4 regions of the Mesorhizobium sp. BR115XR7A genome follow, and region 1 is predicted to be linked to each of the others. Evidence: predicted binding sites of a transcription regulator. Region 1 holds the regulator's gene; each other region holds the start of a gene.

Region 1 (7,819 bases):
GGTCGGCCAGCTCGAACACGTCGTGGATGTCGTGGCTGATCAAGAAGATGCCTATGCCATCGGATTTGAGCTGCCTGACCAACTCGCCGACCTGGGCGGTTTCCTGGGGCCCAAGTGCCGCCGTCGGCTCGTCCATGATCAGGATGCGGGCATTGAACAGGATCGCGCGCGCGATCGCCACCGATTGCCGCTGACCGCCCGACAGCTTGATCACCGGTTCCTTGAAGCGCTGGAAGCGGGGATTGAGCCGCCCCATCACCTTGCGCGCCTCGGCCTCCATGGCGACGTCGTCGAGCGTGCCCCAGGCGGTCATCAGTTCGCGGCCGAGGAACAGGTTGGCGGCGGCATCGACATTGTCGGCCAGCGCCAGCGTCTGGTAGATCGTCTCGATACCATATTTCTTGGCGTCGCGCGGGTTGGAAATCGCTGCCTCCTCGCCATTGACGAAGATCTGGCCCGCATCGCGTTTGTAGGCGCCGGACAGGATCTTGATCAGCGTCGACTTGCCGGCGCCGTTGTGGCCGAGCAGTGCCACGACCTCGCCGGGGAAAAGATCGATCGAGGCGTCGTCGACGGCGCGGATGCCGCCGAAGGCGATCGAGATGTTGCGCATGTCGACCAGCGGCGTGCCAGTGGGCGCAGTTGTGAGGGCCCTTACGGGAGCGGTTTTGTCAGCCATGGTCGTATCCCTAAACCCGCTTGCGATAGACGGTGTCGAGCCAGACGGCGATGACCAGCACGGCGCCGACGACGATGCTCTGCAACGGCGAATCGACACCGAGCAGCACCATGCCCGACTGCAGCGACTGCATCAGCAATGCACCGAGCATGGCGCCGATGATGGTTCCCGAGCCGCCGGCAAGCGAGGTGCCGCCGATGACGGCCGCGGCAATGACCAGCAGCTCATCCAATGTTCCCAGCACATTGGTGGACGAGTTCTGCCGGGCCGACGAAATGGCGGCGGCGATCGTGGCCAGCACGCCCATGATCATGAACACCTTCATGGTGATCCAGCGCGTGTTGATGCCGGCGAGATTGGCCGCTTCCGGATTGCCGCCGATAGCAAAGACATAACGGCCGAAACGGGTGCGGTTGGTGATGAAGGTCATGACCAGACCGACGGCGACCGCCATCAGCACCGGTATGGCGATGCCGTGGGCGATGAACAGCCCGCCCTCCGGCACGGTGATGTTGTTGGCGGCCGCGTACCGGTTCACGATCCCGATCGGCCATGGATAGGAGTTGGCTAGCCAGACCGCGCCCATGATGACGGCGCAGGTGACGACGCCGAGCAGCGTCTCGGCCCAGATCGGCCGCAGGGGGAAGCGGAAGCGCTTGCGCTGGACCCGCCCGTTGAACAGCGCGAACACGACGGCCAGGCAGGCGACGATGCCGACGACCCAGCTCCAGGTGGCGCCGATCGATCCGGCCGGTCCGCCGCCCATAAGCTGGAACGTGGCGTCGAGCGGTGCCACCGTCTGGCCTGACGTGACCCACCAGGCGGCGCCGCGCCAGACCAGCAGGCCACCCAGCGTGACGATGAAGGCCGGCACTTCGAGATAGGCGATGATGAAGCCCTGGAAGGCGCCGATCAAAAGCCCGAGCGCCAGACCGATGACCAGTGCCAGGACCCAGATCCATGGGTTGCCGAGTTCAAGTCCTACGAACCGAACCAGGAAATGTACCTGCGCAAAGCCCATGACCATGCCGATCAAGCCCTCGGCGGAACCGACGGACAGGTCGATGTTGCGCATGACGATGACCAGCACCATGCCGCAGGCCATGATGGCGACCGCGGACGTCTGCACCGACAGGTTCCACAGATTGCGTGGCGTGAGGAACGTGCGGCTGTCGAAATCGAGCGGATTGACACCAAGACGCAGGCTCGAAATCACATGCAGCGCGACCCAGATCAGCAGCAGCGCGCCGATCATGCCGAGCATGCGGGTATCGATCTCGGTCGCCTTCAGGAAACGCGCGACCGCGCCGAGTTCCGACGCACGCGCCGTATCGGCCTGCGAGGTTGAGGTCGTGTCGGTCATGATGTCCTCCCAGCGGCTTGCCGTCTGACGCGGAGCCGGACCAGAGCCCAGAAGTTAGCCGCCAGCGGCGGAAACACAAATCTTGTCGGGAAAACGCCGCGGCTTGGAAGCAATTCCAGGAAAAGTGCGTAAGGGTTTTTGTCCGGAATTGCGAAGACAAGGAAATTGGAACGGCCAGTGTTCAGAACACTGACCGTTCCACGCCGCGGCGTTTCCGACTTTTCAGGCGATCAAGCTCAGTTGCAGGCCGCGACGTTGCCCGCGGCAACGCCCGTGCAGACTTCGTCCTTCTTGATCCAGCCGGCGTCGATGACGAGGTTGAGATTGTCCTTGGTGATGGCCACCGGGGTCAGGAACAGCGACTTGACGGTGTTGCCGCCAGGCGTCGTGAAGTCCTTCACGCCGGCGATGTCGGTCATCTTCTTGCCGTCGGCGAGTTGCGAGGCGATCTCGGCGGCGTTCTTGCCGAGTTCGCGCGCGTCCTTCCACACCGACACGGTCTGGGTGCCGAGCGCGATGCGGTTGAGCGCGGCGTGGTCGCCGTCCTGGCCGGAGACCGGCACGGTGCCGGCGAGCCCCTGCGCCGTCAGCGCCGCGACGACGCCGCCGGCGGTGCCGTCATTGGCGGCGACCACGGCGTCGACCTTGTTGTCGTTGGCGGTGAGGAACTGTTCCATGTTCTTCTGGGCGTTGGCGGGCAGCCAGCCGTCCGTATAGGCTTCGCCGACATTCTTGATCTTGCCGCTGTCTATGGCCGCCTTCAGCACTTCCATCGAGCCCGAGAACAGGAAGTCGGCATTCGGATCGGCGCCGGAGCCCTTGATGAAGACGTAATTGCCCTCAGGCTTCACCTTGAACACTTCGCGGGCCTGCATGCGGCCAACTTCCTTGTTGTCGAAGGTCAGGTAGAAGACGTCCTTGTTCTCGATCAGGCGGTCATAGCCGACGACCGGAATGCCCTCGTCGAGCGCCTTCTGTACCGCCGGGCCGATGGCCGACGCGTCCTGCGCCAGGATGATCAGCGAATTGGCACCCTGCGAAATCAGGCTCTCGACATCGGTCAGCTGCTTGCCGGGATTGGACTGCGCATCGGCGGAAATGTACTTGTCGCCCGCGGCCTCGATCGCCTTCTTCATGGCCGCCTCGTCGGTCTTCCAGCGCTCCTCCTGGAAGTTGGACCACGACACGCCGATGACCTTGTCCTTTGCCTGCGCGACCGACGCCAGCGTCAGCGACATGGCGACACCCGCCAGAATGGCGACTGTGAATCTCTTCATGATATCCTCCCTGCGCCCGCGTGTGGCGCGACCAAACTGGCCCTAAGGCCGGCACAAAGGCCCTATTTTTTCGAGCCTCGAAAAAACACTGGTCCATCGCCTGAGCACTGTCAACATTGATTCTGACGCATTTTGAGGTGCCAGAAGCCTTTTTTCGAGCCCCGCAATAAATAAATGACAGCCCCAGCCGCTTCTGCCAGTATTCGACCCGTTGCCGGAGGTGTTCGAGGGGGCGTCAAGAACCACGGCGACGGGGAGGGAATGATGTCGGTCGGAATCCGCCACGACGATCTGCGCCGGCGCAACCGTGCAATGGTGATTGGAGCCGTGCGCCGGGGTGGCCAGCCCTCGCGCACTGAGATCGCCGCCACCACCGCCCTGAGCCACTCGACCATATCGGCGATATCAGCCGATCTGATCGGCGAAGGTATCCTGAGCGAAGGCAAGCCGAACGAGGCCGGCTCACTGAAACGCGGCCGGCCGCAGGTGGGCCTTTGTCTCAACCCCGAGGCCGCGGCGGTCATGACCGTGGTGCTGTCGCTGAATTTCCTCTCCGTCGCCGTCATCGACTACGCCGGCCAGGTGATATCGGAGGAGCAGCGCCGGCTGGACACGCTGACCATGTCGCGCGAGGCGCTGATCGGCGAATGCGTGGCCATCGTCCGGCGCCGCCTCGAGGATCCCGACCTCGATGTCGCCAGCATTGCCCGCATCGCGCTGGCGATCCAGGGCATCACCGACACCGAGGCGCGCGCCATGCTGTGGTCGCCGATCACGCCGCAGACGGACATTGCCTTCGCCGATATACTCGAAGCCGAATTCGGCATCCCCGCCACCATGGAGAACGACTGCAACATGATGGCTGTGGCGCTGCGCTGGCGCGACCCCGAGCGCTACCGCGACGACTTCATCGCCATCCTGCTCTCGCACGGCATCGGCATGGGCCTAGTGCTGAAGGGCGAGCTGTTCACCGGCACCCATTCCTCGGGCGGCGAGTTCGGCCACATGATCCATCGCCCCGGCGGCGCGCTCTGCCGCTGCGGGCGGCGCGGCTGCGTCGAGGCCTATGCCGGCAACTATGCCATCTGGCGTAATGCAGGACAGATGGGTGAGGACGCCAAACCGGTCGACGTCAGCGACGCCGACATGCGCGCATTGGCGGCCACGGCGCGCGAAAGAGACGGACCGGAGCGCGAGGCCTATCGCAAGGCCGGCGAGGCGCTAGGCTATGGGCTTGGCAGCTTGTTCGCGCTGATCGATCCGGCGCCGGTTGCGATGGTCGGCGTCAGCGCCGCCGCCTTCGATCTGATCGAGCCGGCCTTGCGTGAGGCCATCGCCCAGACCGCCGGCGGCCAGCATTCGAAATCGATTTCCTTCGATACAGAGCCGAACGAATTGCCGCTGATCCGCGAGGGCTGCGCCATGCGCGCGCTCACCTTCGTCGACCAGGAGATTTTCGCGCCGGGCGTGCAGGTGAGATCCGGCAAGAACGTGGCCTGATCTCAATCCTCGCGAATTGCGTAGCCTGCGCCACGGATGGTGCGTATCACATCGGGCATGCGGCCATTGTTGACCGCCTTGCGAAGGCGCCCGACATGCACATCCACGGTGCGCTCGTCGATGTAGATCGTCTCGCCCCAGACATTGTCGAGCAACTGGCTGCGCGAGAACACGCGGCCAGGATGGCGCATCATGAATTCGAGCAGCCGGAACTCGGTCGGTCCGAGCCGGATCTCGCTCTTCTTGCGATAGACCCGGTGCGATTCGCGGTCGAGCACGATGTCGCCGACCTTGAGCACGCTGGACAGCACTTCCGGCTTGGCGCGGCGCAGCAGCGCCTTGACCCGGGCCATGAATTCCGGCGTCGAGAACGGCTTGACCAGATAGTCGTCGGCGCCGGTCGAGAGGCCGCGCACGCGATCGCTCTCCTCGCCACGCGCCGTCAGCATGATGATCGGCAGTCGCTCCGTCTCGGGCCGCATGCGCAGGCGCCGACAGAGTTCGATGCCGGAAACCGCCGGCACCATCCAGTCGAGCACCAGGAGGTCGGGCACGTTTTCCTGGAGGCGTATCTCGGCTTCGTCGCCGCGTGTCACCACCTCGACCTGGTAACCCTCGGACTCCAGGTTGTAGCGGAGGAGCACGCCCAGCGGCTCCTCGTCCTCCACCACCATGATGCGTGGCGCGATCATCGGTCGATCATCCCTGCCGTCAAGCCGCCGGCACCGACATCGCCGTCTCGTCCTGCTTCGGACGGTTGGCGGGCAGTTGCGTGCCGGTCAGCACATAATACGCATTCTCGGCGATGTTGGTCACATGGTCGCCGATGCGTTCGAGATTCTTGGCGCAGAACAAAAGATGCGTGCAAGCCGTGATGTTGCGGGGATCCTCCATCATGTAGGTCAGGAGTTCGCGGAACACCGAGGTGTATTTGACGTCGATGCGTTCGTCGTCATTCCTGAGCTTGGCGAGGGCGGCGGCATCGCCGGCCGCATATTCCTCGACCACGCCCTGCACCTGGATCAGCACCAGCTGCGCCATGGAGTCGATGGAATGCGACAGGTCGCGCGGCGTGGCGGTGAGGCCGACGGAGCCGACGCGCTTGGCAATGTTCTTGGCAAGGTCGCCGATGCGTTCGAGATCGCCCGCCATGCGGATCGAGCCGACGACATGACGCAGATCGTCGGCCATCGGTTGGCGCTTGGCGATCAGGGTGATGGCGCGATCATCGAGTTCGCGCTGGCGTGCGTCCATGATGGCGTCGTCGGAGACGACGCGCTGTGCCAGCGCGTTGTCGGAATTCAGCAGCGCCTTGGTGGCGCCGCCGACCATCGTGCCGGCGAGATCGCCCATGTCGCTGATCAGCCTGCTGATCTGTCCGAGATCCTCGTCGAAGGCTGCGACTGTGTGTTCGGCCATGATCCTGGTCCTCGTATGCGTGAGATCAGCCGAAGCGGCCGGTGATATAGTCCTGCGTGCGCTTCTCGCGAGGCGACGTGAAGATTTTCTCGGTCTTGTCGAATTCGACCAGCTCGCCCAGATACATGAAAGCCGTCTGCTTCGACACGCGCGCGGCCTGCTGCATGTTGTGGGTGACGATGACGATCGTGTAGTCGGCCTGCAACTCGTCGATCAATTCCTCGATCTTGGCGGTCGACAATGGGTCGAGCGCCGAGGCCGGTTCGTCGAGCAGGATGACCTCCGGCTTGACCGCCACGGTGCGGGCGATGCAAAGCCGCTGCTGCTGGCCGCCCGACAGGCTGAGGCCGCTGGCGTTGAGCTTGTCCTTGACCTCGTTCCACAGCGCGGCGCGTTTCAACGCCTGCTCGACACGGCCGTCCATCTCGGCCTTGCCGATCTTCTCATAGAGCCTGACGCCGAAGGCGATATTCTCATAGATCGACATCGGGAACGGCGTCGGCTTCTGGAACACCATGCCGATCTTGGTGCGCAACAGGTTGAGGTCCTGCGAGCGGTCGAGAACGTTCTGGCCGTCGAGCAGCACCTGACCCTCGGCGGTCTGCTTGGGGTAGAGCTCGTAGATGCGGTTGAAGACGCGCAGCAGCGTCGACTTTCCGCAACCCGACGGTCCGATGAAGGCCGTCACGCTGCGCTCGGGCAGCGACAAGGTGATGTCTTTCAGCGCCTTCGACTGGCCGTAGTAGAAATTGAGGTTCTTGACCTCGATCTTCGCCTTGGCGGCTGCCTCTGTCGCAATCGTCATGTCTGGAGACAACATCTGGCTCATTTGTCCTCTCTGCGTCCGGTCAGGCTGCGCGCAAAGATGCTGAGCGCGAGAACCGTCAATGTGATTATGAGTGCGCCGGTCCACGCCAGTTGCTGCCACTCCTCGTAAGGGCTGAGAGCGAACTGGAAGATGGTCACCGGCAGGCTGGCCATCGGCGCATTGAGATTGCTCGACCAGAACTGGTTGTTGAGCGCTGTGAAGAGTAGCGGCGCCGTCTCGCCGGAAATGCGGGCAATGGCCAACAATATGCCGGTGACGATGCCGGACATCGCCGCGCGGTAGGCCACCGAACGGATCACCACCCAGCGCGGCGCGCCAATCGCCGTGCCGGCCTCGCGCAAAGCGTTCGGCACAAGGTTGAGCATGTCCTCGGTGGTACGCACCACGACGGGAATGACCAGGATGGCCAGTGCCACGGCACCGGCGATGGCCGAGAAATGCCCCATCGGCCGTACCATCAATTCGTAGACGAACAGGCCGATGATGATTGAGGGCGCCGACAGCAGGATGTCGTTGATAAAGCGCACCACGGTGGTGAGCTTCGAAAAGCGGCCATATTCGGCCATGTAGGTGCCGGCCAGCACGCCGATCGGCGTGCCGACGACGATGCCGATAATAGTCATCACGATGCTGCCGTAGATGGCGTTGAGCAGGCCACCGGCATCACCGGGCGGCGGGGTCATTTCCGTGAACACTGAGAGCGAAACGCCCGACAGGCCCTTATAGAGCAGCGCGCCGAGGATCAGCGCCAG
Region 2 (7,819 bases), on a different contig from region 1:
CAGGCTATATCGTCAGCGTCAGGCACGGTCCTTCGACATCCTATGCCGCCGTGCGGCAGCACTGGGAAAGCTGCCCGCACTCGCTGGCCAAGGGCGAGGATTTCGTCCTCTATGCCATTCTCGACTTCATCGTCGACAATTACATGCCCGTGCTCGAGCAGATCGAGGACGAGGTCGAGGCGATCGAGGACAAGGTCCTGCTGAAGCCGATGACCGGCCCCGACATCGAACGCCTTTACATGCTGCGCCGCGACCTCCTGCGCCTGCGCAACGCGGCATTGCCCCTGGTGGAAGTCTGTCGCCGGCTGACCAGCGCCGACCTGCCGCAGATCCATTCGGCCATGCACCCGCTGTTCCGCGACGTTACGGATCATATCCGTACCGTCCAGGAGAAGATCGACAGTCTGCGCGAGGTGCTGGCCTTTGCCTTCGAGGCCAGTCTTCTGGTCGGCCAAAGCCAGGAAACGGCGATCTCCAAGAAACTCGCTTCATGGGCGGCCATCCTGGCGGTGCCAACCGCATTCGCCGGCATCTACGGCATGAACTTCACCGACATGCCGGAGCTGAAGATGGAATATGGCTATCCGATGGTGCTGGCTACCATCGCGCTTATCTGCTGCTTCCTTTATTGGCGCTTCAGGAAGAACGGCTGGCTGTGAGGAAGTCGGTAGTCAGTAGTCAGTAGTCGGTAGTGGTTGGTGGGAGCGCTTGTTTCCTCACTACTCACCGCTTATCTATTCCGCCGCCGCTCCGCCGCCGGCTGGAACGCCACGCGGGCATGGTATTTACAGTAGGGACCGGTTTCAGCGGCTTCGTTGCCGCAGAAATTGAAGTCCTCCGAAAGTGGATCGCCGTTCGGCCATTTGCAGGTGCGCTCGGTCAGTTCGACGAGCTGCAGATGCCGTGAGATCGGCACTACGACGTTCTCGACCGGACGGATGTAGTGCCGCGCCACCGGTTCGGCGTCGAATTGCGTCTGAAGGGCCGTCGCGCCGATCGAAGTCGTGACGTGGCGTGCCGTGCTTGCGGCGCGCGCCACCGATTTCTGGACGGTCGATCCCTGCGTAGCCTTCTTCTGGCGCGCCGGCGTCGCTGTTGCGCGACCGCGACCCGACAGCTTCAGCCGGTGCACCTTGCCGATGACGGCATTGCGGCTGACCCCTCCAAGCTGCGCAGCAATCTGGCTTGCGCTCAGACCCTCCGACCACAGTTTTCTCAAGAGTTCTACCCGCTCGTCAGTCCAGTTCATGACCGCGCTCCTTATAAGCGTGCGGCAATCAGAATCCATTCCCGACCCAGCACCACTGCTGGGGCAGACACCACATATATCTGGTGATTAGGTCCGCCGCACGAAATCTAGTTATTTCTCGACTACAACTACTCTATGCGCTGACTCGGTGACAAGAGTCCCAAGTGCAACACGAATCGGTTTTTTCGGTTTTCCCCAACTTGCCCGGTCGCTCATGAGCCGGCGTTGCGTCGGGGAGCTTGCCGCGCGCCACTACGCGACGTTTTCGTTGACTTCATGGCCGAAAAACACGATAAGCCGCAGAAGGCCGCCGCTTTGGCGGCTTTTTTGATTTTCCGGTACCGGAGACGCATATAATGAGCGGTTCGGCGCTTTACGAGACCTTTGCTCGCGCACCCCTGGCCTTCGACCATGGGGAAGGCACTTGGCTGGTTACCGACAAGGGCGAGCGATATCTCGATTTCGCCGGCGGCATCGCGGTCAATTCGCTTGGCCATGGCCATCCGCACCTTGTCGCGGCCCTCACCGAGCAGGCGGCGAAACTCTGGCACGTCTCCAATCTCTATGAGATCCCGGGGCAGAGCAGACTTGGCGAGCGGCTGGCTGATGCCACCTTCGCCGACAAGGTGTTCTTCACCAATTCCGGCGCCGAGGCGCTGGAATGCGCGATCAAGACGGCGCGGCGCTACCACTTCGTCAAGGGACATCCCGAGCGCTTCCGCATCATCACCTTCGAAGGCGCCTTCCATGGCCGCACGCTGGCGACCATCGCGGCAGGCGGCCAGTACAAATATCTCGAGGGCTTCGGACCCAAGGTCGAAGGCTTCGACCAGGTTGGCTTCGACGACATCGACGCCGCCGAGAAGGCGATCACGCCCGAGACCGCCGCGATCCTGATCGAGCCGGTGCAAGGCGAGGGCGGTATCCGCCCGGTACCGACACAGTCGCTCAAGCGGCTGCGGCAGCTCTGCGAACAGCACGGCCTGTTGTTGATATACGACGAGGTCCAGTGCGGCATTGGCCGTACCGGCAAGCTGTTCGCGCATGAGTGGTCTGCGGTGACGCCCGACATCATGGCAATCGCCAAGGGCATTGGCGGCGGCTTCCCGATGGGCGCCTGCCTTGCCACCGACGAGGCGGCCGGCGGCATGACCGCCGGCGTGCACGGCACCACATTCGGCGGCAATCCGCTCGCAATGGCGGTCGGCAACGCCGTGCTCGACGTCGTTCTGGAAGACGGCTTCCTGGAGGATGTCCAGCGCAAGGCGCTGCTGATGAAGCAGGGGCTAGCCTCGACAGCCGACGAATTCCCCGAAATTGTAGAGGATATCAGGGGCACCGGGCTGATGCTCGGCCTCAAATGCGCGATGCCCAACGGCAAGGTGAACATGGCGCTGCGCGACCAGCATTTGCTGGCGGTTCCGGCCGGCGACAACGTCATTCGCCTGCTGCCACCGCTCACCGTCACCGACGCCGAGATTCACGAAGCGCTCAACCGCATCCGCGCCGGCGCCAAGGGCCTGTCGGAGGCGATCGCCTCCGCCGCCGCGAAGTAATCCGGAACCATTCCTGATGTCAGTTCGCCATTTCACCGATCTTTCCACCGTTTCCGAAGGCGATTTGCGCTTCATGCTGGATGATGCGGTGACGCGAAAGGCGCGTCTCAAGGCCGGCGAGCGGAGCAAGCCGCTCGAAGGCAAGGTGCTGGCCATGATCTTCGACAAGCCGTCGACGCGCACGCGCGTTTCTTTCGACGTCGGCATGCGCCAGCTCGGCGGCGAGACCATCATGCTGACCGGCACCGAGATGCAGCTCGGCCGCTCCGAGACAATCGCCGACACCGCCAAGGTGCTGTCGCGCTACGTCGATGCGATCATGATCCGCACCACTTCGCATGAGCGGCTGCTGGAGCTGACCGAGAATGCCACCGTTCCGGTGATCAACGGGCTGACCGACGACACCCACCCCTGCCAGCTGATGGCCGACATCATGACTTTCGAGGAGCATCGCGGTCCGGTGGCCGGCAAGACGATTGCCTGGACCGGCGACGGCAACAATGTGCTGCACTCGCTGCTCGAGGCCTCGGCACGGTTCCGCTTCAATCTCAACGTCGCCGTGCCCGAAGGCAGCGAACCGGCGCAGAAGCATGTCGACTGGTCCAAGGCGCATGGCGGCAAGCTGCATTTCACCCGCTCGCCCGAGGAAGCCGTCGACCAGGCCGACTGCATCGTCACCGATTGCTGGGTGTCGATGGGACAGGAACACCGTGCTCGCGGGCACAATGTCTTCTCGCCCTATCAGGTCAACGCGGCGCTGATGGCCAAGGCCAAGCCGGATGCATTGTTCATGCACTGCCTGCCGGCCCATCGCGGCGAGGAAGTGACCGACGAGGTCATCGACGGGCCGCATTCGGTGGTCTTCGACGAGGCCGAGAACCGGCTCCATGCCCAGAAGGCAGTGCTTGCCTGGTGCCTCGGTGCTTGAAGTGTCTTGGGGCTTGAAGTGTCTTGGGCGCCCGAAATGCCCAGGCGCTTGATCTGCGGCGGCGCGATGCCTATCTGCGCCGCATCACGCAAATCAAGCGCGTTTGGACGCATGTGCCCACCAGGGCCGCATGGCCGCGCCCTGGAGCTTTGTCATGTTGGAAAGCCATCAAGTGACTGAACATCACCCCAAACTCGGCGAGTTCGGCTACGCCGGCGACGATCACGTCGTTCCCTTCGAGGTCGGTCCGCTCGACGTGCGCGGCCGCACGGTCCAGCTTGGGCCGATGCTCGACGCCATCCTTGGCCGCCACGATTATCCCGAGCCGGTCGCCCGCCTGCTGGCGGAAGCCTGTGTGCTGACCGTTCTGCTCGGCACCTCGCTCAAATTCGAAGGCAAGTTCATCCTGCAGACCCGCACCGACGGGCCTGTCGACATGCTGGTCGCGGACTTCTCCACGCCCTCGGCACTGCGTGCCTATGCACGCTTCGATGCGGATCGGCTCGAAGCACTGGTCGCGGCAGGCGAGACGTCCCAGCAGACGCTGCTTGGCAGCGGCGTGCTGGCGCTGACCATCGACCAGGGCGCCCATACTCAGCGCTACCAAGGCATCGTCCAGCTCGACGGCGAAACGCTGGAAGACGCGGCGCGCACCTATTTCCGTCAGTCGGAACAGATCCCGACCGATATCAGGCTCTCGGTCGCCAAGCTGCTGACGCCCGGGATCGGCGGCGCGCGCGAGCAATGGCGCGCCGGCGGCATCCTGGCGCAGTTCCTGCCGCAATCGCCCGAGCGCATGCGCATTCCGGACCTGCCGGGTGGGGACGGCGATCCGCGCGAGGAAGTCCACGATCCGGCCGATAATTCCTGGCAGGAACTCCTGGCCTTGCTCGGCACCATCGAGCCGACCGAATTGATCGACCCGACCATCGGCGCCGAGCGGCTGCTGTATCGTCTGTTCCATGAGCATGGCGTGCGCGTCTTCGGCGGCGTTCCCGTGGCCGACCAGTGCTCATGCTCCCGCGACAAGATCCGTGGCATCCTCGAAGGCTTCTCCGCGCAGGAGATCAAGGACAGCACCGAGGATGGCGGCATCCATGTCGCCTGCGAATTCTGCTCGACGCAGTACGACTTCGATCCAGCCGAGTTTGCGGCTCAGTAAAGCCTTTCCTTCTCTCCGTTCCGCGGGGAGAAGGTGCCCGAAGGGCGGATGAGGGGCGGCGCGACCGTCGGCGCTCAGTTCACCGTGCGCCTTGTCCCCGGCAGATCGAGCGAGAAGGCCGGGATGGCGATGTCGAACGTCTCGCCGCGCTTGTTGCGCATCGTGTAGCGTCCGACCATGATCCCGGAGGGTGTCGAGAGCGGGCAGCCGGACGTGTACTGATAGCTGTCGCCGGGATTGAGTTCCGGCTGGTCGCCGACAACGCCCGGCCCGCGCACCTCCTCGACCCGGCCGGCACCATCGGTGATGTGCCAATAGCGCGACAGAAGCTGCACGAACTCGTCAGACTGGTTGTCGATCGTTATCTGATAGCCCCAGACGTAGCGGTTCTCCTGGGGATCTGAACGATCCTCCAGATAGAACGGCCTGACCTGCACTTCGATGTTGCGCGTCACGGCGCGGTACATGAGCGGCTCCAAAACAATCCGACGACTTTCGACGCTCGCGGTGAGCAGGTCAACGTGCGCGTCTTGTCGCGCCTGGGATTGAAACGCAGGTGCCGGCAAAGAATGTCATTTAAGTGACACACGACAATGGTGGTGTGCGCGAACCGGGCGACTCGGCCCTCTGTCGAACTGTTGAAAACGGCCGCGACGCGGGCCGACTTCCGGAGTGACCAGATCTCGATGGAACTCACTCTCATATCCGCCTCGCTTTCGACCGCACTCATCCTCTCGAACGCTGCCAGCATCCTGCTTGCCGCTTCACAGCTGAAACGGCGCACCACGATTGCCCCGCCGGCGGGCAGATCGCCGGCGGTGTCGATTGTCGTCCCGTCGCGCGGCGTCGAGCCATTCACACATGAGACGCTGGAACGCGCCTTCGCGCTCGACTGGCCGCGCTACGAACTGATCTTCTGCGTCGCCCATGCCGACGACCCGGTGGTGAAACTGATAAACAGGGCGATTGCCCGGTTTCCGCAGGTGCCGGCCCGGCTGTTGATCGGCGACGATCGTGTCAGTGCCAATCCAAAGCTCAACAATTGCGTCAAAGGCTGGGAAGCGGCGCGCCACGACTGGGTCATTCTTGCCGATTCCAACGTTCTGATGCCTCGGGACTATGTCGAGCACATGATGGCGGCGTGGCAGCACGGTACCGGCCTTGTCTGCTCGACGCCGATCGGCTCCAGGCCAGATGGTTTCTGGGCCGACGTCGAATGCGCCTTCCTCAACACATTGCAGGCCCGCTGGCAGTATGCCGGCGCGGCGCTCGGCCTCGGCTTCGCGCAGGGCAAGAGCATGCTGTGGAACAAGCCGATGCTGGACGCCAATGGCGGCATACGCGCGCTGGCCGCCGAGATCGCCGAGGACGCCGCCGCAACCAAGCTGGTGAATGGCCTCGGCCTGCGTGTCAACCTCGTTGCCGCCCCCTTCGAGCAGCCGCTCGGCCAGCGCACGTTTGGCGAAATCTGGTCGCGCCAGGCCCGCTGGGCGCGCCTGCGCCGCGTCACCTTCCCGCTGTTCTTCGCACCCGAGATCCTGACTGGTGCGGCAGTCCCGCTGGCTCTTGCGCTGATTGCCGCGGCGAGCGCCGGCGTCAGCCTCTGGGCAACCGCGATTGCCGTGCTGACGGCATTCTATCTTCCGGAATGCGCTCTGGCCCTGGCCAAGGGTTGGCACGTCTCGACGGGCATGATCGCGGCGACGGTCGCGCGGGACGTCATGCTCCCGGCCATCTGGGCGCGCGGCTGGCTCGACGGCGCCGTCGACTGGCGCGGCAACGCCATGACCATCCGGACCAAGACGGCGGAACTGGAGGAGACGCCGTCGAGCGCCTAATCGCTGCTGACGACGCTGCCTGGACCAAACCTATTTGGTGGCCTTCAAGGCTTGCGCGATATCTTCCAGCAGATCGTCCGTATCCTCCAGGCCGACCGACAGCCTGAGCGTACCGGGCCCGATGCCGAGTTCGGCGCGGGCCTCATCGCTGAGGTTCTTGTGGGTGGTCGTCGCCGGATGGGTGATCAGGCTCTTGGCATCGCCCAGATTGTTCGAGATCAGCACGATGTCGAGGGCGTTCTGCAGGGCGAAGGCCGCCGGCTTGCCGCCCTTGACGTCGAGGCAGATCAGCGTCGAGCCACCCGACATCTGCTTCTTGACGATATCGGCCTGCGGGTGGTCGGCGCGGCCGGGATAGATGACGCGGGCGATCTGCGGCTGCCCGGCCAGGAAGTCGGCGATCCTGCCGGCGCTCTCGGTCTGCTGGCGCACGCGCAGCGGCAAGGTTTCCAGGCCCTTCAGCAGCGTCCAGGCGTTGAACGGCGACAGGCTGGGACCGGTGTGGCGGAAATAGTCGTGCAGGTTCTCGTCAATCCACTTCTTGTCCGACAGGATGACGCCGCCCAGGCAGCGGCCCTGGCCGTCAATGTGCTTGGTGGCCGAGTAGACGACGATGTGCGCACCAAGCTGCAACGGCTTCTGTTGCAGCGGCGTGGCAAAAACATTGTCGACGACCAGCCGCGCGCCGATCGAATTAGCAAGCGAGGCGACGGCGGCGATGTCGACGACCTCGAGCGTCGGGTTGGTCGGACTTTCCAGGAAGAACAGCTTGGTGTTCGGCCTGACCGCCTTTTCCCAATTGGCGATCTCGGTGCCGTCGACCAAGGTCGCCTCGATGCCATAGCGCGGCGCCAGCGTCTCGACCACCCAGCGGCAGGAGCCGAACAGCGCGCGCGCGGCCACGATGTGGTCGCCGGCCTTGACGCTGCACAGAAGGGCAGCCGTCACCGCCGCCATGCCCGACGCCGTGGCGCGCGCGTCTTCGGCGCCTTCAAGCGCGCACATGCGCTTTTCGAACATGTCGACGGTCGGGTTGGCGTAGCGCGAATAGATGAAACCAGGCTCTTCGCCCTTGAAGCGGGCCTC
Region 3 (7,819 bases), on a different contig from region 1:
CGGATAGAAGCCGATCAGCTTGATCCAGTAGAGGATGCCGAACAGCAGGCAGTAGCCCGCGATGACGCGCTGGAACCAGGCGAAGATCACCTCGACCGTCGAGGGCTGCAGGATGACGCGTCTCGATGTCACTTCGCTCACAACTCGAGCTCCCGATCGCCGAGCGGGGCAAAATAGGCCTCGACATCCGCCTCGCTAACCGCATCGATCGCTGCCGGCCGCCATTGCGGCTTCGAGCCCTTGTCGATGATGGCGGCGCGGATGCCTTCGTAGAAATCGTGGCCGGCCAGCATCCGGTTCAGGATGCGGAACTCCATCCTCATGCAGTCGTCCATCGACAATGTCTGCCCGGCGCTGATCTGTCGCCAGGCGACGCGAAGGCTGGTCGGCGAGCGCGTGCGGATCGTTGCCAGCGTCCCGGTGGCGAATTCGTCATTGCCCGCGCGGTCCAGGCTGTCGATCAGATCCGGCAGCGACGGTTGGGCGAAATGGCGGGAGATCGCCTCCAGGATCGGCCTGTCGGTCTCCCGCTTGGCCGGAACAAAGAAACCGCGCAGCACCGATTCCGGATCGCCCGTCAGCGCCAGCCGATCGAGGAAGCTTGTCTGGTCTTCAGCCTTGATGGTGTGGGTGGCCAGCCCAGACCACAGCGCATCGCCATAACGAATGCGGTTCCCGGTCAGCGCCAGGTACATGCCGAAGGAACCGCCAAGGTCGGGCAGCAGATGACTGGCGCCGACGTCCGGGAAAAAACCGATGCCGACCTCCGGCATGGCGAACTGGGCATTCTCGGTCATCACCCGGTGCGAACCGTGGAAGGAAATGCCGACCCCGCCGCCCATCACGATACCGTCGATGAGCGCCACATAGGGCTTCTTGAAACGCGCGATGTAGGCGTTGAGGCGATACTCGTCGGCGAAAAATTCGACCGGTGGGTTTCCAGCCCGGCCGGCTTCGTAGATGTGCAGGATGTCGCCCCCGGCCGAAAACGCCCTGCCCTCGGCCTTGACCACGAGGACATCCACCCCCTCGTCGCGTTCCCAGGACCGCAGGGCCTTGCCCAGTGCCTTGATCATGCGATGGGTGACGGCGTTGAGCGCCTGCGGCCGCGTCAGCGTGACGACCCCGGCCCTGCCCAACCTTTCGAAGCGAATTTCGTCGCCTCCACCAAAATCCATCGCCAGAGAATCCTTGTTCCCGCGCCTGCGGGACTGAAGTGCTAAAGGCGGCACATGGGTGCGTCAATGGCTGCAGCCTGGCCGCCTCGATCTTGGCGGCTAGCGGTCGCCGATGCTAGACATTGGTGGCCGGTACGACAGGCCGAGAGCAGGATAGTTAGCCATGCCGCAATTTTTGCGCTTTGCCTTTGTTCTGAGTTGCCTGCCGTTTTTGTGGGCAACCAATGTCCCCGCGGGGGCAGCCGACCTTGGCGACCTTTACCACTCGCAGACCATTGTCACCGGCCAGGGTGAAGAAAATCGTCAGCTCGGCTTCAGGACCTGCCTCGACAAGGTGCTCGTCCGTGTTTCGGGCGATCAGCGGCTGCTTGCCAGACGCGAAATGGACGCGCTGCGCGACAAGGCCGGCAGCTTTGTCGACTCGTTCCGCTACCATGACCGGATGGAGGGCATTCCGATCCATGACGAGCAAGGGACGCATGACCGGCCGCATGATCTCACTTGCTTCTACAAACCTGACGTGATCGACAGGCTGCTGGCGTCGCTCGGCAGCAGGCCCTGGCTTGGCGAGCGACCGACACTCACCGTCTTCCTCACGACCGAACAAGGCGCGCGGCATTTCATGCTGAGCGCCGAGGAAGGACGTGGCGAGACGATGCGCGAATCCTTCGTCAATGCCACCGGTCCGATGCTGATGCATGTCGCGTTTCCGAAAGCCGCGCAACTTGCCGACTTTGGTGAAGGAGCGCTACGCGCGACGGACATGGCAAGGCTGGATCGGGTGGCCAAACAAGCCGGAGGCGACCGAGCGCTCGCCGGCAGCATCGTGTGGAGCGACAAGGAACTGGGCTGGGTCGCCGATTGGCGACTGGCCGATCACGGCAAGACCTATCGTTGGCAGGTGCGCGGTGTCAGCTTCGACGACGCGTTCCGTGTGGCAATCGGAGGCGCGGCACAGATCCTTTCGGGCAACGGGCAGCCCTGAACCAACAGGCGTGGTGGACATCGCTACAGGCAGCTTTCGGCACTGGCACAAACGTGTCGCATTGGTCAGCACCAAAAGCTCGTGGTAAAAGCCGCCGATCCGGAGTTTTGGCCATGAACAAATTCACCCCAGCAAAAGCTGCCGGCGCGCGCAGCGTCGACGATGTCACCGGCAGCCGCCGCCTGCGCCGCATGCGCAAGGCCGACTGGTCGCGTCGGCTCGTGCAGGAGAACAGGCTTTCGGTGGACGACCTGATCTGGCCGATCTTCGTCGTCGAGGGCAGGAATGTCCGGGAGCCGATTGCCGCCATGCCCGGCGTCTTCCGGCTGTCGGTCGACCTTGCCGTCAAGGAGGCCGAACGCGCGGCCAAGCTCGGCATCCCCGCTCTTGCCACCTTTCCCAACGTCGATCTCGGCCTGCGCGACCAGACGGGGTCCCACATCCTCGACCCGGAAAATATCATCAACCGCGCCACGCGCGCCATCAAGGACGCGGTGCCCGAGATCGGCATCATCACAGACGCCGCACTCGACCCGTTCACCAGCCATGGCCATGACGGCATCCTGCGCGACGGCATCATCGTCAATGACGAGACAGTCGAACAGGTCGCCGCGGCGGCCGTCATCCAGGCGGCGGCCGGCGCCGACATCATCGCGCCGTCCGACATGATGGACGGCCGCATCGGCGCCATCCGCGATGCGCTCGACGCCAACGGTTTCCAGGACGTGGCGATCATGTCCTACGCCACCAAATTCGCCTCGGCCTTCTACGGTCCCTATCGCGAGGCGGTCGGCACCGCCGGTCTGCTCAAGGGCGACAAGAAGACCTATTATATCGACCACGCCAATTCGGACGAGGCGGTGCGCGAGGCCGACCAGGACATCGCCGAGGGCGCAGACATGCTGATGGTCAAGCCCGGCCTGCCCTATCTCGACATCATCCGCCGGCTGAAGGACGAATTCCAGATGCCGACCTTCGCCTATCAGGTCTCGGGCGAATATTCGATGATCAAGGCGGCTGATTCCAATGGCTGGATCGATGGAGAAAAGGCGATGCTGGAATCGTTGCTCGCCTTCAAGCGCGCCGGCTGCGACGGCATCCTGACCTATTTCGCACCCGAAGTGGCCGTGATGCTGAAAGGGTAGCCCGACTTCCCGGGCAAGGCACTTCAGTAGATGTCACCACTCTTTCAACTGGTCGGCGGTTCTATCGAAAACCCGCTGACAAAAACTGGCGGCTGCAGCTATGATGGAAGCATGGCCGGAAGCGGCCGGCAGCCCGCACCTCGGCCAAGAGGTATGGCGAACGCCTCCTGAGGATGCTTCCTGACCCGTTTCACCGTCGGGCGAAGGTGTCGGCAATGCGGGCACTGACGAAGGCTTTGCCGTGACTCGAGGAAACGGACATGCTTGCCTATCGCGATGCCAAGACGATGGCGAAAGCCATGCGGGAGGCGCTTGCCGCCCGCGACCTGACGATCAGCCACAGCGAGGCCCTTGAGATCGTCGCGCGCCAGTTTGGACTGGCGAGCTGGAATATCCTGTCGGCAAAAATCGAAGCGCCGCCAGCCGGCCAGGGCAAGATCGTGTTTGAACGGACGGCGCCGATCGTGCGCATCTTCGACGTTGCCAAGGCGCACGAATTCTACCTCGGCTTCCTCGGCTTCACCGTGGACTGGGAGCACCGCTATGGGGAAAATTTCCCTCTCTACACCCAAGTCTCGCGCGACAACCTTGTCCTGCACCTGTCCGAACATGCGGGCGACGCGACGCCGGGCGGCAACATGGTCGTCTATATCAAGGGCATCCGCGACTTCCAGAAAGAGCTTGCCGGCAAGGACTACCGCTACATGAAGCCCGGCCTGGAGCATGAAGACGGCCGGCTGACGGTCGAGGTCATAGACCCGTTCAGCAATCACATCCGCTTCATGGAACTGACGGGCCAATGAGGCGGTGGCCGTAGCCTGCCGCAAGATTCGGACACACCTTTTCCGACTCGGAAATACCACTTGCAATTCAAAATCAGTTTGCTAGAAGAAACCACTTGCAAAAGACAACTGGTTCTCAAGGAGGAGGTTCTCATGTCCAAACTTCGCGTCAACGCTTTCAGCCTGTCGCTTGACGGCTATGGCGCCGGTCCCGATCAGAGCCTTGAAAATCCGCTCGGTGTCGGCGGACCGGCCCTGCACAAATGGGCTTTCAGCACCCGCACCTTCCGCAAGATGTTTGGCCAGGAAGGCGGCGAGACAGGCGTTGACGAAGACTTTGCGGCGCGCAGCTTCGAGAATGTCGGCGCCTGGATCCTCGGCCGCAACATGTTCGGGCCGATCCGGGGCGAGTGGCCTGACGACAGCTGGAAGGGCTGGTGGGGCGACAATCCGCCCTATCACGTCCCGACCTTCGTGCTGACGCATTACAAGCGCGATCCCATCGTGATGGAAGGCGGCACGACTTTTTGTTTCGTAACCGACGGCATCCATTCGGCTCTCGAACAGGCCAAAGCCGCCGCGTCAGGCAAGGATGTGCGGGTCGGCGGCGGCATCTCCACCATCCGGCAGTATCTGCAGGAAAAGCTGATCGACGACATGCACGTGGCGATCTCGCCGGTGCTGCTTGGCAGAGGCGAGAACCTTTTTGCGGGCCTCGACATGCTGAATCTTGGCTACCAGTGCAGCGAACAGGTTGCGACGGCACTGGCCACGCACGTGGTGATCAAGCGGGCGTAAGGTGGCGAAACCCTCGACGAAAGCCCCTTTCTCCCCGTCACTATACGGGGAGAAATGTCCGGCAGGACAATGAGGGGCGGCGCTAGCGCTAGAAGATTGCGCTGTCGAGCATGTCCGATGGCAATGTGTCAGCAGAAGAAGATAGCGCGCGCGGGGGTTTATCCGGGCTCAATTGTCAAAGCCAGCGCCGCCCCTCATCCGCCTGCCCGGCACCTTCTCCCCGTATAGTGACGGGGAGAAAGACAAAACTCTCGCTCAATACTTCTCCGGCACGTAAAGCTCGCGCGGCAGCACCTGGCGCTCGTATTCCGGGTTGAAGACGCGCTCCGGCAGCGTGATCTCCTCGTGCGGCACCTCTTCATACGGCAGCTGCTTGAGCAGATGGTCGATGCAGTTCAGCCGCGCGCGCTTCTTGTCGTTACCCTCGACGATGAACCAGGGCGCCTCGGGAATGTTGGTGCGGGCGAAGGTCTCCTCCTTGGCCTTGGTGTAGTGTTCCCAGCGCACCCGCGACTGCAGGTCCATCGGCGACAGCTTCCACTGTTTCATCGGGTCGTGGATCCGCATCAGGAAGCGCATTTGCTGTTCCTCGTCGGTGATCGAGAACCAATATTTGACCACGGTGATGCCCGAGCGCACCAGCATGCGCTCGAACTCCGGCACGTCATGGAAGAACTCCTCGACCTGCTCGGGGCTGGCAAAACCCATTACCCGTTCGACGCCGGAGCGGTTGTACCAGGAGCGGTCGAGCAAAACGATCTCGCCGCCTGCCGGCAAATGCGGGACATAGCGCTGGAAATACCATTGCGACTTCTCGCGTTCGGTCGGAGCCGGAAGCGCCACGACGCGGCAGATACGCGGATTGAGCCGCTGTGTGATGCGCTTGATGACGCCGCCCTTGCCAGCGGAGTCGCGGCCCTCGAATATCACCACCAGTTTCTTCTTGTGGTAGGCGACCCAGGATTGCAGCTTGATCAATTCGGACTGGAGGCTGATCAGGTCGCGAAAATACTGCATGCGATCGATCGAAGGCGGATGCGAGTTCTTGTAGATCTTGGCGATCTCCATCGAGAGGGCCGGCTCCGACATTTCGAGCTCATAGTCCTCGTCGAGCGTGTCGGCGAGCTCGGCTTCAAGCCAGTCCTTGGCAGGGGAATTCTGTTTCAGCTCGGTCATATCAACTGCTCCGCTTGCAAGCCCTGTCGGTTACCACTGGGCGCTCCAAATTGCTGGCCGGCGGCCGGGAATGGAAACACCTGAGCCGACTTCAATATAGGCCGGCAGTGACGGTTTTATTGCAGCACAGGCGCAATTGCCGGCGTTGCAAATTCCGCAATGTACGATCGATCGACCGTCGTCGCATGGCGACAAGCCGGCCGAATTGTCCTACAAATGCGCGGTCGCCTTCCAGGCCTGCCTTGCCGGCACGCCTCTTCAACAAAATCGTGAGGATCTGACATGGAATACCGCACCCTTGGCCGTTCCGGCCTGAAGGTTTCGACACTGACGCTTGGCACCATGACATTCGGCGGCGCCGGGCCCTTCGCCGCGGTCGGCAACAGCGATCTCGCCGAAGCCAAGCGGATGATCGATATGTGCATCGATGCCGGCATCAACCTCATCGACACCGCCAATGTCTATTCCAACGGCCTCTCCGAAGAGATCATAGGCGAAGCTCTCGGCGGCAAGCGCAAGAACGATGTGCTGATCGCGTCCAAGGCGCGGATGCGGATCGGCAAGGGCCCGAACGACGAGGGCCTGTCGCGCCATCATCTGATCCGTGAATGCGAGAGCAGCCTGAAGCGCTTGAAGACCGATGTCATCGACATCTATTTCGTCCACCAATGGGACGGCCTCGCTCCGCTCGAGGAGACCGTTGCCGCGCTCGACAGTTTGGTCAGCCAGGGCAAGGTGCGCTACATCGGCTGCTCCAACTATTCCGGCTGGCAGGTGATGAAGGCGCTTTCCATCAGCGACAGCCGTCACCAGCAACGCTTCGTCACCCAGCAGATCCACTATACGCTGGAAGCGCGCGAGGCCGAGTACGAGCTCTTGCCGATCTCGGTCGACCAGGGGCTGGGCGTTTTGGTCTGGAGCCCGCTCGCCGGCGGCCTGCTGTCGGGCAAATACCGCCGCGACAGCCCGACCGCTCGCCAGCTTGCCGGCTGGTCCGAGCCGCCCATCCGCGACGAGGACCGGCTGTGGCGGATTGTCGATGTGCTGGTCGACATCGGCAAGGATCGTGGCGTCTCGGCGGCGCAGGTGGCGCTCGCCTGGGTGCTCGGCCGCCCTGCCGTCTCCTCGCTGGTGATCGGCGCCCGCAACGACGTCCAACTCAAGGACAATCTTGCGGCGGCGGCCCTGAAGCTTGGTACCGAAGAACGCCAGCGCCTCGACGCGGTCAGCCGGCCGCCCCTGCTCTACCCCTACTGGCACCAGCAACTGACAGCGAAGGATCGCTTCGGCCCCGCCGACCTGATTCTCGACCGCAGCGATATCTGATCGGCGTCAGGCCGAGAGCAAGAGCTAGCTGCCGATAAACCGCCAGAGTTCGGGATCGGGCTCGATCTGGCCGCCGAGCACGAAATATTTGTAGAGGACGAGCAAGGAGAGCGCATGCTCGTCCCGTTCATTGGAGAATTTGCGGCAATAGGCATTGGCTGCGGCGATGATGCGCTCCGCCGCGGCCGGGTGCGCTTCGAAATAGCGCACTTTTTCGCCGAGATCGGCAAAATCCGGGTCGAGCGGCGCATAGTGGACACCGGCCTCGAGCTGGCTCTCGCCGAACCATGTTTCGTAGGTCGGCGGCGGCATCAGACAGAGCGAGTTGGAATTCATGATCCATTTGAGGTTGGTCGCCACGTCATTGCCCTCCAGCGAGACGATGTAGCGATAGCGCAGGTGCTGGCTGATGCTGAGGAAAGGCTTGCT
Region 4 (7,819 bases), on a different contig from region 1:
AAGCCCCAGTCGGTGCGCATCAGGAAGCGGCGCTCGGCCTCGCTCATGCGGTAGAGTTCGCGGAACTGGCCGTCGCGCATGCGGTAGCTGGCGGTGCCGGAGGAAGGCAGCAGCCGCGTCGACAGGCAGTTGAGCAGCGTCGTCTTGCCGGAGCCGGACTCGCCGACGACAGCCAGAACCTCGCCCGGCCACAGGTCGAAGGAGACATTGTCGCAGCCGACCCGGGAGCCGTAGAACTTGGAGAGCGCCGAGACGCGCAGCAGCGGTTCGTCGGTCATTGCGCCGGCTCCATGTTTCCTGCGGCAAGATCGGTTTCGGGGGCAAGGTGGCCGCGATGGCCGTCGGCGCGCCGCTTCTCGCAATAATCGGTGTCGGAGCAGACGAACATGTGGCCGCCATGGTCGTCTAGGATGACCTCGTCGAGATAGACATTCTCGGCCGCGCATAGCGCGCAGGGCTGATCGAAAGTCTGCACCTCGAACGGATGATCCTCGAAGTCGAGGCTCACCACTTGGGTGAAGGGCGGCACAGCGTAGATGCGCTTTTCGCGGCCGGCGCCGAACAGCTGCAGGGCCGGCGAGCGGTGCATCTTGGGATTGTCGAATTTCGGTGTCGGCGACGGGTCCATCACATAACGGCCCTCGACCTTGACCGGATAGGCATAGGTGGTGGCGATGCGGCCGTGCTTGGCGATGTCCTCATAGAGCTTCACATGCATGAGGCCGTATTCTTCCAGCGCATGCATTTTCCGCGTTTCGGTCTCGCGCGGCTCGAGGAAGCGCAACGGTTCGGGGATCGGCACCTGGTAGACCAGCACCTGGCCCGCCGTGAGTGGATGTTCGGGGATGCGGTGACGGGTCTGGATGATGGTGGCGGTGGCGGTATCGGTGGTGACCGCGACGTTAGCGACTTTCTTGAAGAAGGCGCGGATCGACACGGCATTGGTGGTGTCGTCGGCGCCCTGGTCGATGACCTTGAGCACATCGTCGGGGCCGATAACCGACGCGGTGACCTGCACGCCGCCAGTGCCCCAGCCATAGGGCATCGGCATTTCGCGCGAGGCGAACGGCACCTGGTAGCCCGGAATGGCGATGCCCTTGAGGATCGCGCGGCGTATCATCCGCTTAGTCTGCTCGTCGAGATAGGCGAAGTTGTAGGTGGCGATGTCTGTCGGTTGCGCAGTCATTCCGCTGCCTCCTTTTTTTCTTCCGCCTTCGATGGATTTTCGCGTGCTTCGTACTCGGCGCGCATGCGACGTACGAGATCGAGTTCGGCCTGGAAGTCGACGTAGTGCGGCAGCTTCAGGTGCTCGACGAAGCCGGTGGCCTGGACATTGTCGGAGTGCGAGATGACGAACTCCTCGTCCTGGGCGGCGGCGACGATATCCTCGCCGAGCTCCGCGGCGCGCAGGGCCCGGTCGCAGAGCGCCATGGCCATCGCCTTGCGTTCGCTCTGGCCGAAGACTAGGCCGTAGCCGCGGGTGAATTGCGGCGGCGCCTTGGCCGAGCCCTTGAACTGGTTGACCATCTGGCATTCGGTGACGCGCACCGTGCCGAGCGGCACGGCGAAGGGCAGTTCGGGAACGTCGAGTTCCAGCTCGACCTCGCCGATGCGGATTTCGCCGACAAAGGGATGGTTGCGGGCATAGCCGCGCTGGGTGGAATAGCCGAGCGCCAGCAGAAAACCTTCATCGCCGCGCGACAGTGCCTGCAGGCGGATGTCGCGCGCCATCGGGAATTCCAGCGGCTCGCGAGTGATGTCGCCGGGAACATGATCGCCAGGCATGTCGCCATCGGGCTCGATCAGGCCTTCACGGGCGAGGATCGCCGAGACGCGCGGCATTGCCTGCGCTTCCGTCTCGCGCTGCAAGGGCTCGGCGACATCGGCGCCAGCGGCAAGTTCAGGGTCGAGCAGCCGATGCGTGTAGTCGAAGGTCGGACCGAGCAACTGGCCGCCTGGCAGATCCTTGTAGGTCGCCGAGACGCGCCGTTCGACCAGCATGGCGCCGGTGTCGATCGGCTTGCTGTAGCCGAAGCGCGGCAGCGTTGTGCGGTAGGCGCGCACCAGGAAGATCGCCTCGATCATGTCGCCGCGTGCCTGGACAATGGCGAGTGCGGCCAGTTCCCTGTCATAGAGCGAGCCTTCGCTCATCACCCTGTCGACGCCGAGCGCCAGCTGTTCGACGACCTGGTCGAGGCGAAGTGCGGGCACCGAGCGGTCGCCGCGCCGGCGGTCGGCAAGCAGGCTGTGGGCGTTGGCAATGGCGGCTTCGCCACCTTTTACCGCGACATACATCTTACGCCTCCATCGTCTTGATACGCGTCGTGCGCGGCAGGCAGGCTATGCGGTCCGATGTGGCGAGGATGATGTCGACGCCGCGCGGAAAGCGCCTGATATTCTGCTTCCACTGCTCGACGAAATGGCGCGGCATCTGTGCCGGCGCGATCGTGGCGCTGGTTTCGATGCCCGGGCCTTCCAGCAGTAACGGAGTGCCTGAAACGAGGTCGCCGACCTGCAGGATCAGCGTCGTCGATCGGTCGGGATAATCCTGCGTGCCCTGCGAAAAACCGTCGAGCGCCATCATCTCGGCCGGCGTGGCAACAAACGCGAAATGCGCGTCGGCCGGCGTGTTGGCCAGCGGCGCGCCTGTGTGGAAACCAAGCCAGGACCCGATCGCGGCGGAGGCATGCAGGGGAGGGTCGAGCCAGAGCGGCGTGTCGTTGTCGCATAGCGCCAGTGCTACGGCGCCCGACGTCGCCGAGAGCGGAGCCGGTGGGCGGGCCAGGGGTGGCAAGGGGTGGACACTGCCCGGCCGCGCTATGGCATCCATGACGGCCCGAAACACGGTCTGAGCGTTGAAGACCGGATCGGCGAAACCGCCCTCGATCGATTGCGCAGCGATATCCATCAATCTTCTCCGCGAACCATGGTGAAGAAATCCACCTTCGTTGCCGCCGTCTCGGCGCGGCGTTTTTCCTGGGCAGCGGCAAGCGCCGACCGCAAAGGCGCGATCAGCCTGGTCTCGACCTCGGTGCGGCGGGCAGGGTCCTGCCAGAGCGCGTCGGCTATTGCTCCCAGCTTCGCCTTCTGCTTGTCGCGGCCAAGCGCGTAGCAATGGCCGACCTGCCCGGATGGCAGCCGGACAGTGGCACGCGTGACGGTCGCCTCGCCGACATTGAAGGGCGCGCCGCCGCCGCCGATGCGGCCACGCAGCGTGACCAGGCCCGTCTCGGGACCGCGCAGAAGTTCGGCTTGCGAAGGCAGGCCGGACTCGTTCCAGAGCCGCACGATGTCGTCGCCGCTCGATTGCGCCAGCGTCGCCATGGCGGCCTTGCGCTCGGCCTGGTCGCGGCCTTCCTGTCCTCGCATCGCCAACTTCCTCTCAGCTAAACTTGTCTATTGATATAGACAACTATACAAATTATACATATTACCTAACGCGAGTCCATGACGGGTGCGTGACAGGCCGGGGGGCAAAACATGATCGGGTATGATGTGGCCGACAGCATCGAGCGGCGCAGCGGCGTCTCACTGTGGCGCCAGATCGCCGACAGGATCCTGCAATCCATCGCCGCCGGCGAGTTCGCCGAAAACGCCGCGCTGCCGCCCGAAGTCGCGCTGGCCGAGCGCTACGGCGTCAACCGTCACACCGTACGCAGCGCCATATCGGCCCTCGTGCAGGAGGGCGTGCTGCGGGCCGAGCAGGGACGCGGCACCTTCGTCCTGTCACGCAAGCGGCTGTCCTATCCGATTGGCGCGCGGACACGCTTTTCGGCTGGCCTGCAGGGGCAGACGTCGGAACGGCACATCGTGCTGCTCGCTTCGTCGGTCGAGCCCGCCAGCCAGCGCGTGGCCGAAGGCCTTGGCCTTGCCAGGGGTGCCGAGGTGATCCGGTTGGAGACACGCGGCGAGGCTGACGGACGGCCAGTGTCGCGCGCCGCTGGATGGTTCGATGCCCGGCGCTTTGCCGGCATCGACAAGGCGATGGCGCAAACCGGTTCTATCACCGCCTCGCTCGCACGTTTCGGTATCGACGATTATCTCAGGCAATCGACCGTGCTCTCGGCGCGCCATGCCGACGCCGCCGATCTCGCCGATCTCGATCTGCAGCCGGGCGCCATCGTGCTGGTCACGGTTGCGGTCAACGTCACACCTGACGGCCAGCCAATCCAGTTTTCGGAGTCGCGTTTTCCGGCCGAGCGGGTGGAGTTGAAGCTGTCGGCGCTGTAGGGCTATCCGATCTCGATCACGGCCTTGATCAGGCCCGACTTTTCATGCGCCCAGCGTGCGAGATCTCCTGGCGTATCGGCCAGCGTGGTGCGGTGGGTGACAAGCTTGGCCAACGGCACGGCACCATTGCGGATCGAGGCCGCGACATGGTCGAAGTCGGCGCGCAACGCATTGCGGCTGCCGATCAATGTCATTTCTCGCTTGTGGAACTCGGGATCGGAAAAAACAATATCGTCCTTGACGACGCTGACCAGCACCAGCGCTCCGCCATGCGCGACGTGGGCAAAGGCCGATTGAACCGATCGCGTGTTGCCGGTGGCGTCGAAGACTACGTCGAAGCCTTCGCCGTCGGTCGCATCACGCACCAGATCGGACACGGGTCCTTGCGAGCCGTCGAGAATCGAAAAGCCGAGTTCACTCGCCGCGAAGACCAGTCTTTCGGTGCTCATATCGAGAAGTGTCACATCCAACCCGGCAATGCGGGCGAAGATGGCGGTGCCGAGCCCGATCGGGCCGGCGCCGATGACCAGGGTGCGGGCGCCAGGCTCGGCCCGGGCGCGCCGGACGGCATGCGCCCCGATGGCCAGGAATTCGACGGCGGCGGTGTCGGCGAGCGACAGGCCGTTGGTGGGATAGAGATTCTTAGCCGGCACCAGGATCTGTTCGCACATGGCGCCGTCGCGGTGCACGCCGAGCACTTCGATCCTGACACAGCAATTGGGCTTGCCGTGCCGGCAGGCGATGCATTTGCCGCAGGAAAGGTAGGGGTTGATGATCACCGGTTCGCCAAGGGCGAGGTCGACGCCTTCGCCCCGCTCGATCACTGTGCCGGAGACTTCGTGGCCCATGATGCGGGGATAGGCGAGGAAAGGGTGCTTGCCCTCGAAGATATGGTAGTCGGTGCCGCAGATGCCAACATGGCTGACCGCCACCAGAGCCCAGCCGGGAGGTGGGGCGCCGGGAGCCGGGTGGTCTTCGACAGCAAGGTCGCCGGGCGAGCGGCAGACGACGGCTTTCATGCTTTGATCCAGTCTGTTCAAGAAATCGCCGGCCCGCGCCAGGCCGGCGATCGATTGGAATGCGTCATTTGCCGCGGCGGCGCAGTCCGTCGAAGTAGACGATGATGATGATCAGCGCGCCGGTGATGATGCGCTGCCAGAACGAGTTGACGTTGAGCAGGTTGGCGCCGTTGTTGATGGTGGCCAGGATGAAGGCGCCAAGCAGCGGCCCGTGCACCGAGCCGACCGCGCCGAACAGCGAGGTGCCGCCGATGACCGAAGAGGCGATCGCCTGCAGTTCCCAGCCCTCGGCCTGGGTCGGGTTGCCGATGCCGATGCGGGCGGCGAGCAGCACGCCGACGAAGGCCGCGCACAGGCCGGACAGCGTGTAAGCCATGTAGATGGTGCGCTGGACATTGACGCCGGACAGGCGCGAGGCCTCGGCGTTGGAGCCGACCGAAAAGAGGTAGCGGCCCCAACGGCTGTGATGCAGGAAGACATAGGCGGGCACACCCACCAGGATCACCATCCAGAACAAATTGGGGATGCCGATAAAAGAATTGCGCGAGAAGGCGGTAAAGCTGTCGCTGTTGATGTTGATCGAGTTGCCGTTGGTCATCAAAAGGCCGATGCCGCGCAGCGAGGTCAGCGTCGCCAGCGTGATGATGAACGGCGGCAAGCCCATCTTGACGATGCCGAAGCCATGGAAAAGGCCGATGGCGACACCGACGAGCAAGGTGATCAGGATGGCGACCGCGATCGGAACGCCGGCATTGATCAGCATGGCGACGACGACGGTGGCGAAGCCGACCACCGCGCCGACCGACAGATCGATGCCGCCGGTGATGATGACGAAGGTCTGGCCGACCGCCATGATGGCGATCATCGAGCCCTGCCGCAGAAGATTGGCGATGTTGTTGCCCGAGGCGAAGCTTGGCGTCGCCAGGGACAGGACGATCCAGAGCAGCACCAGCAGCGCCAGCAGCGTCAGCCCGAACAGGACGTTGTAGTTGCGCTTCGGTTTTTCGGCGGGGATCGCCTCGATGCTCATGTCTGTCCTCCCAGTTTTTCTTGTTTCTCGGCGAGCGCCTGCGTGAGAATGTCCTCGTGACTGGCGGTGTGGAACCCGTGCGTGGCCACCAGCTTGCCGCGCCGGAACACGTGCAGCGTGTCGGCCAGTTCGTAGACCTCCGGCAAATAGGACGAGATCAGGATGATGCCGGCGCCCTTCGACAACAGCTCGCCGAACAGGCGATAGATCTCCGCCTTGGTGCCGACATCGACGCCGACCGTCGGTTCGTCGAAGATGAACAGCTTGGCGCCATGCGCCAGCCATTTGCCGATGACGATCTTCTGCTGGTTGCCGCCCGAAAGGCTCGACGCCAGCGCCCCGCGCGTCGGCGTCTTGATCCTCAGGCCGGCGATCTGACGGTCGGCCTCGGCCTTCTCTTTCGCATTCGAGATCAACAGATTGCTGGAGATGCGCTTGTAGATCGGCAAATTGAGGTTGAGGCCAACCGGCAAATTGAGGCAAAGGCCTTGGTCGCGGCGGCTTTCCGGCGCCAGTGCCATGCCGAGCTTGATCGCGTCGTGCTCGGAGTTGATCTGGACGTCCTTGCCTTCCCACAGGATCTGGCCGGCCGACTTCTTGTGACGTCCATAGAGCGAGGTGACGAACTCGCTGCGGCCGGCGCCGATCAGTCCATAGAGGCCGACGATCTCACCGGCACGCACCGTCATCGAGATGTTCTCGAAGCCTTTGCCCGACAGGTTCCTTGTTTCGACGATCGGAGCGCCCGGCGTGAAATGCTCCTTGTGATAGACCTGTTCGATAGAGCGGTTGATCATCATCTTGACCAGCTCGGCATCATTGGTCTCGGCGATATTGCGTGTGCCGACCAGCGTGCCGTCGCGCAGCACGGAAACCCGGTCGGCGAGTTCGAAGACCTCCTCCATGCGATGGCTGATGTAGATGATCGTCACGCCTTCACCCTTCAGGCGCCGGATCAGCGTGAAAAGCTGGTCGGCCTCCTTGCGGGTGAGGTAGGCCGTGGGTTCGTCGAAGATCAGGAATTTGGTGCCGCGCACCGTGGCGCGGGCAGCGGCGATCAGCTGTTGCTGGCCGATGGTGAGATCACCCAGCACGACATGCGCCGGCAGGTCGAAGCCGAGATCGTCGATGATCGTCTGCGCTTCCCTGACCATGGCGCGCTGCTGCAGGATGCCGAAACGGGAATTTTCCTCGCCAAGGAACATGTTGGCGGCGACCGTCAGGTGACGGCACAGCACGACTTCCTGGTGCACGGCATTGATGCCGAGCGCCATCGCTTCATGCGGCGTCGCCAGGGCTGCCGGCTGGCCTTCCCAGAGGACCTCGCCAGAGGTGCGCGGCATGACGCCGGTCAGGAGTTTGATGAGGGTCGATTTGCCGGCGCCGTTCTCGCCGACGATGGCGTGGATTTCGCCTGACTTGAAGGCGAGATTGACCGGCTTCAGCGCATGGGTGCCGGGGTAGCGTTTTTCCAGCCCGCGCAGTTCGAGGATGGTCCTGCCGGGTTCCAGCACGGGGGCCGGATGCAGTTCCTGCGCCG

The links. Region 1 encodes PhoB, which activates phosphate uptake and scavenging genes when phosphate is short. Its sites were predicted from a motif close to TGTCATNNANCTGTCAT; they were not measured.
Region 2: LB557_RS16435 (ceramide glucosyltransferase) is a predicted target of PhoB. The motif match lies at 5,466-5,482, and genes of this name have one in related genera.
Region 3: ppk2 (polyphosphate kinase 2) is a predicted target of PhoB. The motif match lies at 6,172-6,188, and genes of this name have one in related genera.
Region 4: phnF (phosphonate metabolism transcriptional regulator PhnF) is a predicted target of PhoB. The motif match lies at 3,448-3,464, and genes of this name have one in related genera.

The regions. Positions count from the first base shown of each region.
Region 1 is NZ_JAIUHW010000005.1:234,191-242,009, forward strand. Features, by position in the region: gene LB557_RS12865 (ATP-binding cassette domain-containing protein) at 1-679, opposite strand, end outside; gene LB557_RS12870 (sugar ABC transporter permease) at 690-2,042, opposite strand; gene xylF (D-xylose ABC transporter substrate-binding protein) at 2,279-3,319, opposite strand; gene LB557_RS12880 (ROK family protein) at 3,584-4,819, shown strand; gene phoB (phosphate regulon transcriptional regulator PhoB) at 4,822-5,511, opposite strand; gene phoU (phosphate signaling complex protein PhoU) at 5,531-6,238, opposite strand; gene pstB (phosphate ABC transporter ATP-binding protein PstB) at 6,264-7,067, opposite strand; gene pstA (phosphate ABC transporter permease PstA) at 7,064-7,819, opposite strand, start outside.
Region 2 is NZ_JAIUHW010000007.1:72,415-80,233, reverse strand. Features, by position in the region: gene LB557_RS16465 (magnesium and cobalt transport protein CorA) at 1-659, shown strand, start outside; gene LB557_RS16460 (GcrA family cell cycle regulator) at 731-1,249, opposite strand; gene LB557_RS16455 (aspartate aminotransferase family protein) at 1,606-2,805, shown strand; gene argF (ornithine carbamoyltransferase) at 2,822-3,733, shown strand; gene LB557_RS16445 (Hsp33 family molecular chaperone) at 3,864-4,895, shown strand; gene apaG (Co2+/Mg2+ efflux protein ApaG) at 4,970-5,362, opposite strand; gene LB557_RS16435 (ceramide glucosyltransferase) at 5,582-6,733, shown strand; gene LB557_RS16430 (O-succinylhomoserine sulfhydrylase) at 6,764-7,819, opposite strand, start outside.
Region 3 is NZ_JAIUHW010000001.1:444,612-452,430, forward strand. Features, by position in the region: gene LB557_RS02445 (DUF6163 family protein) at 1-141, opposite strand, end outside; gene LB557_RS02450 (enoyl-CoA hydratase/isomerase family protein) at 138-1,178, opposite strand; gene LB557_RS02455 (DUF2066 domain-containing protein) at 1,342-2,163, shown strand; gene hemB (porphobilinogen synthase) at 2,277-3,308, shown strand; gene LB557_RS02465 (glyoxalase superfamily protein) at 3,569-4,111, shown strand; gene LB557_RS02470 (dihydrofolate reductase family protein) at 4,244-4,888, shown strand; gene ppk2 (polyphosphate kinase 2) at 5,144-6,064, opposite strand; gene LB557_RS02480 (aldo/keto reductase) at 6,347-7,390, shown strand; gene LB557_RS02485 (glycosyl transferase family 90) at 7,415-7,819, opposite strand, start outside.
Region 4 is NZ_JAIUHW010000009.1:44,209-52,027, forward strand. Features, by position in the region: gene phnK (phosphonate C-P lyase system protein PhnK) at 1-278, opposite strand, end outside; gene LB557_RS19585 (alpha-D-ribose 1-methylphosphonate 5-phosphate C-P-lyase PhnJ) at 275-1,186, opposite strand; gene LB557_RS19590 (carbon-phosphorus lyase complex subunit PhnI) at 1,183-2,295, opposite strand; gene phnH (phosphonate C-P lyase system protein PhnH) at 2,297-2,908, opposite strand; gene phnG (phosphonate C-P lyase system protein PhnG) at 2,908-3,369, opposite strand; gene phnF (phosphonate metabolism transcriptional regulator PhnF) at 3,481-4,230, shown strand; gene LB557_RS19610 (zinc-binding alcohol dehydrogenase family protein) at 4,233-5,249, opposite strand; gene LB557_RS19615 (ABC transporter permease) at 5,314-6,279, opposite strand; gene LB557_RS19620 (sugar ABC transporter ATP-binding protein) at 6,276-7,819, opposite strand, start outside.